2 regions of the Polaribacter staleyi genome follow, and region 2 is predicted to be linked to the other one. Evidence: riboswitches for the same ligand, from Rfam matches in the RefSeq annotation. Region 2 holds a riboswitch; the other holds the start of a gene.
The links. A riboswitch is a leader RNA that binds a small molecule or an ion and turns the genes downstream of it on or off. The one in region 2 is predicted to bind S-adenosylmethionine.
Positions count from the first base shown of each region.

Region 1 (3,199 bases), 1.2 Mb from region 2:
TATATTTAAATCGAAAATGATATCTTCGCTAGGAAAACCTACTTCGTCTACTAAAATATCGTACGATTTTTTAGCAATTTCTATTCTACGTTCATAATTATCTGCCTGTCCTTCTGCATCAAAAGCCATTACAATTACGGCTGCTCCGTAACGTTTTATTTGTTTTGCCTCCCAAACAAATTTTTCTTTTCCTTCTTTAAGTGATATCGAATTTACAACACATTTACCTTGTACAACTTGCAAACCTGCTTCTATGATTTCCCATTTAGAACTATCAATCATAATTGGCACTCTACAAATATCTGGTTCTGCTGCAATTAAGTTTAAAAAACGAACCATTGCCTCTTTCCCATCAATTAAACCGTCATCAAAATTGATATCGATAATTTGCGCACCACCATCTACTTGGTGTCTTGCAATATCCAACGCTTCATCAAATTGTTCATTTTTTATCAATCTTAAAAACTTACGAGAACCGGCTACATTTGTACGTTCTCCTACGTTTATAAAATTGCTACTTTCATTTAGAACTAAAGGTTCTAAACCAGACAATTTCATGTATTTTGTTTGTTTCACTTTCATATATAATGTTCTACTGTTGGAAAAGGTTTATAAAAATGATGTAATAACTCTTTCCATTTTTGATATTCGTTAGATTTTCTAAAACCGTCTTCGTGATCTTCAATTGTTTCCCAGTTTACGAGTAAGATAAATTTATTTTCTTGCTCAACACATTTTTTTAACTGATGAGAAACATATCCTTTCTGAGTACTAATAATCTTTTCCGCTTGCTTAAAAGCCGCTTCAAAGTCTTTAGACAATCCTTCTTTTATATTTAAAATTGCTACTTCTAGTACCACTTTAATTTAAATTACAAACCACCTACTACTCTAGGTTTATATTTTGCTGCAATATTTGCAATCACTCTAATATGTTCTGGTGATGTACCACAACAACCACCAATAATATTAATTAAATCTTTCTTTAAATACTCTTCTATTTGTTCGCCCATTTCTTCAGGAGTTTCATCATATTCTCCAAAAGCATTTGGTAAACCAGCATTTGGATGTGCTGAAATAGCAAAATCTGTTTTATTTGCGATTGCTTGTAAATGAGGTTGCAATAAATTGGCTCCTAAAGCACAATTAAATCCTACAGATAATAATGGAATATGAGAAACCGATATTAAAAATGCTTCTGCTGTTTGACCAGATAACGTTCTACCAGAAGCGTCTGTAATGGTACCACTCAGCATAATTGGAACCTCTATATATCTTTCTTCTTTTACTTGTTCTATGGCAAATAAAGCTGCTTTTGCATTTAATGTATCAAATACAGTTTCTACTAATAACAAATCTGCGCCACCATCTAACAAAGCTTCTGTTTGTTGTTTGTAAGCAATTCTTAACTCATCAAAAGTAACCGCTCGGTAACCTGGGTCATTTACATCTGGAGACATACTAGCAGTTCTATTCGTTGGCCCAATGGAACCTGCTACAAAACGTGGTTTGTGCGGCTCTTTTGCTGTAAATGCATCTGCTACTTCTTTGGCTATTTTTGCAGATTGATAATTTAATTCATATACCAAATCTTCCATCTGATAATCTGCCATTGCTATGGTAGTTCCAGAAAAAGTATTAGTTTCTACAATATCTGCACCAGCTTCAAAATACTTACCATGAATGGTTTTTATTGCTTCTGGTTGCGTAATAGACAGCAAGTCGTTATTTCCTTGTAAAGGTGTTGGATAGTCTTTAAAGCGTTCTCCTCTAAAATCTTCTTCAGTAAATTTATAAGCTTGTAGCATGGTTCCCATGGCACCATCTAACACTAAAATTCGTTCTTGTAAAGCTTTGTATATATTTGACATTTTTTGATATTTTTATCAATATGTCATCAGGAAAGGTAATTTTTTCGCTGTTATCTGTCTTTTAATTTTTAAAAACTAAAAGTAGAATGTAGCACCTTTCTCAAGATATGAGAGGTTGCCAAGGCTTCAGCGGGTCTAATCCCTCTGCCTTTCGTGATAACGTATCAATAAGTTTATGAACTGAACTGCAAATAAAAGGAATATTTTTTTATTTGCAGAATCTATTTGTAAAATCTACTCTTTTTCGAATAAAGTTGATGATAAATAACGATCTCCTCTATCGCAAATAATTGCAACAACTACACCTTTATCTATTGAATTTGCTACTTTTAATGCCGTTGCAACCGCACCACCACTACTCATTCCTGCAAAAATGCCTTCTTCTTCTGCTAAACGATGTGTTGCTTCTATAGCTTCTTCTTCACTAACCTCTAATACTTGATCTATTTTTTTAGGTTTAAAAATGGCGGGCAAATATTCTTGTGGCCATTTTCTAATTCCAGGAATTTTTGCACCATCTTTTGGCTGTACACCAATAATGGTAATATTTTTGTTTTGTTCTTTTAAATAATCAGAAACACCTGTAATGGTTCCGGTAGTTCCCATAGCAGACACAAAATGAGTTACTTCTCCTTCTGTATCTCTCCAAATTTCTGGCCCTGTTGTATTGTAATGCGCCTTTGGATTATCAAAATTATCAAACTGATTTAAACGAAAATATCCTTTCTTATACTTTAACTTTAGAGCATAGTCAATTGCTCCTTCAATACCTTTATCTGCTGGAGTTAAAATTACTTTTGCTCCGTAAGCACGCATAGTTTGTACTCTTTCTTTGGTAGAATTTTCTGGCATGGTAATAACCATATTTACACCTAAAACCTTTGCCATTAAAGCCAATGCAATACCCGTGTTTCCACTTGTTGCTTCTACTAAAGTATCTCCTTTCTTTATATTTTTTCTTTTTATTGCTTCAGAAATCATATAATAAGCAGCTCTATCTTTAACACTTCCACCTGGGTTGTTCCCTTCTAGTTTTAATAATAAAGTAACACCTTCTTTTTTAAAGATATTTCTAGCTTCTACAAGTGGTGTATTTCCAACAAAATCTATGATACTTTTAGTCTTCATCTTACTTTCTTTTTTGAAAAATATTATTTTCCGATTCTACTGTAACTACAGAATTTTCTACAACCGATTCTGTAATGCAAACATTTGCTCCAATAACAGAATTCTTACCAATAACAACATCTCCTCCTAAAATAGTTGCATTTGCGTAAATAACAACACCACTTTCTATGGTTGGATGTCTTTTGGTGGATGCTAAACTCT
Region 1 covers NZ_CP150665.1:3,614,786-3,617,984, reverse strand. Annotated here, with positions in the region: gene metH (methionine synthase) at 1-582, opposite strand, end outside; gene WHD07_RS15040 (antibiotic biosynthesis monooxygenase) at 579-860, opposite strand; gene WHD07_RS15035 (homocysteine S-methyltransferase family protein) at 872-1,870, opposite strand; SAM riboswitch class I at 1,918-2,033, opposite strand; gene cysM (cysteine synthase CysM) at 2,105-2,998, opposite strand; gene epsC (serine O-acetyltransferase EpsC) at 3,000-3,199, opposite strand, start outside.
Region 1: linked by a shared signal. The riboswitch ahead of WHD07_RS15035 (homocysteine S-methyltransferase family protein) and the one ahead of WHD07_RS01655 (Na+/H+ antiporter NhaC family protein) in region 2 are both predicted to bind S-adenosylmethionine.

Region 2 (3,199 bases):
AAATTAAGATTCATTCTATGAGCTATAAAATAAAATACCCAGTATACATTCTTAAAGAAATATAAATCAATTCTTTTCGCAAATATTGCATTATCAATTAGAACTTGAAATAAATAATCCAAATCTAAATCAATATAATTTTCTTCACAAAAATCTTGTAACTCTCTTTTAAAATAATCTTCTGAAAATTCAAAATCATTTCTTTTTAGAAGGAGTTCACAGAAAAAACCTAACACATATGTACAGTCTTTAATATCAGGTTTTTTACTCTTGTAAGTTGGTATATCATATTCTTCAAAAATTATAGATAAAATAGTATCTAATAATTTTGTCCTATTTACCGAAGAATGTTCTACTCCAATTTTTGAGGAAGCTTTTAATATAGCTAAACAATTTTTTGCTGTTCTGTGAATATTTAAGACTTCTAAATCATTTGTAACTTTGTCTAATAATATATCATTGTCTTCGTTAAAAGAGTTATTTATTATATATTGGTTTACAATTTTTCTTATTTCGCTTTGAGGTAATGATAGTAAATAATATGTCAAAAAACTCCTATTAATTTTCACATCATCTTCATCTTCATTAGTTGTCAAAAACAAATCGTTTCCTATTGTATTAAGTATAATTATAGGGATTTCTTTAAAGTTATCTGAAACATTTTTAATCATTTTTAAAGTACCAGATTCTTCAAAACATATAGAATCTATAATTATACAATCAATATTTTCTCTATTTTTTAAATAATCATTGGTAATAATCTGTTCTATATTTTTTACTATTTTATGTTTCTTGGTTAACTTTGAATCTATATAAACAAATGTTTTTCCAATTTTCCAAGCTTCTAGTTTTAGATAATGAGCTAATGATGTTAAACCAAATTCAGAAGGTGCTTTTATTATTAAGTTTTTTGTATTGTTTAAAATTTCAGAAAGATCAATATTATTTTCAATATTTTTAGTAGGGTTTTTTGATATGTTATTAGATTTACTAATTATAGGTTCAATCCATATTGGAGCATCTTCGTTAAATGATTTTAAAGACTTTTTTAAGTCATCATCTAGTTTAACTCTAATTCTATCAATTGTCTCAACAACTTCTTTAGATTGAAATTTAGTTGAAAGCCCTTTTATAAATAATTCTAAAACCCTTTCTAACTCTTTTTTAAATTCTATGACACCTTCATAATCTATATATAAACCATTTGTTCCTATCTTTTTTTTAAATTCTTGGACTTTATTATATTGTATAAAATCAAGTTCTTTTGGGTTTACATTTTCATTGTTAAAAAAGAAAACTATTTTAGGTAAAGAATTATTAGACTTTTTTTCTAAAGCTTTGATGTATTCATGTTCAGTTCCACTACCTGCAATTTTTGTAGGAGTTCCGAATCTATATCTCATTATACCTATAAAAATATCATAATTAGATTTTTCAACTGAATCATCTATTATTTCTTGTCCATTTTTACCCATATCAGGTAGAACATCGTTTTCCCATTTAAAAGTTTCAAAATTTATTTTTAAATGTTTAGCTATTCCTTTATTAAGTTTTCCAATTACTTTTTCTGTAATATTTCTTTCTTCCCCACAATCACCAGGTGATGAAATAAAACATTTATAAATTACTCTTTCTTCCATTTTCATTTTTTATGAATATAAATATAAGGGTTTAAATAGAAGTAATTGCCTAAAAAAATCATTAATTAAATACATTCCATACACATTTGACACATCACTCCTATTGTCATTAAGTAAAAGTAATAGCTTAACCACTTAAAATCATACTATTTAAATTTCATAAAATTTTAACGCTTTTAAAGACATAACTATCCATTTATACACTAATTTTGCGCTCTTAAATTAATTATCAAGAATCTCAAAAAAAAGGAGATAGCAACCTGCAATAACGAGCAAGGTGCTAAATAGATAAGCCAATAAATTGGAACCAATGTTAACTCATAATTCTACTTATAAGCAGCTATGTCCTTTTTAGAAAGAAAAAAGTAACATGGCAAATTCAAACACAATTACTCCAAAATTTAGCGCATTAATTCCCTTATTCGTATTTGTATGTACGTTTTTAGGTGTTGGTATCTATCAAAACGATTTTTATGCATTACCTGCTCCCATTGCTGTAATAGTTGGTATTATTGTAGCCTTTTTAATGTTTAGACAATCTATAAACTCTAAAATTAAAACGCTGTTACAAGGTTGTGGAGATGATAAAATATTAACCATGTGTTTAATCTATTTATTAGCAGGTGCCTTTGCTACCATTACAAAATCTACAGGTAGTGTAGATGCTATTGTAAGTCTTGGGTTAGATTATATTAACATACAATATATTTACTTTGGTATTTTTATAATTGCGGGTTTCTTATCGGTTTCTACAGGTACTTCGGTGGGTGCCATTGTTGCGTTAGCACCAATTGTTATTGGTATTGCAGATAAAAGTAGTATGGACTTACCCATACTTTGTGGCGCATTATTAGGCGGTAGCATGTTTGGTGATAATCTATCTGTAATTTCTGATACCACCATTGCTGCCACTCAGTCTTTAGGCTGTAAAATGAGTGATAAATTTAAACAAAATATTAAAATTGCCGTTCCTGCTGCGTTATTTACCATTGCAATCTTAATTATTCAAGGTTTAGGATTAAAAGAGGTAGCAACTGAAACTGTAACGTATAATTATTCTGTACTAAAAATAGTACCATATTTATTGGTGATTACCTTATCTATAGTAGGTGTTAATGTATTTATAACTTTATTATTAGGTGTTCTTTCTGGCATCTTTTTAGGTTTAATCTATGGAGATTTTACACTTATTGAAGCTACTAAAATAGCTTATACTGGTTTTACAAATATGACAGAAATTTTCTTATTATCCTTGCTTACAGGTGGATTAGCGGCTTTGGTGAAAAAAAATGGAGGGATTGATTTTATACTGCTAAAAATTAAGACACTTATAAAAAGTAAAAAATCAGCTCAATTTGGCATTGCAACTTTAGTAAGCACCATCAATATGGCAATTGCTAATAATACGGTTTCTATTATAATTTCTGGTCCCATTGCAAAAACAATTAACGATGAGTACGGTTTAGACAATAAAAAAACAGCATCTATATTAGATATATTTGCTTGTATTACACAAGGACTTTTACCTTATGGCGCACAGGTTTTAATGATCTTAAGTT
Region 2 covers NZ_CP150665.1:444,294-447,492, reverse strand. Annotated here, with positions in the region: gene WHD07_RS01660 (hypothetical protein) at 1-1,640, opposite strand, end outside; SAM-I-IV-variant riboswitch at 1,862-1,961, shown strand; gene WHD07_RS01655 (Na+/H+ antiporter NhaC family protein) at 2,011-3,199, shown strand, end outside.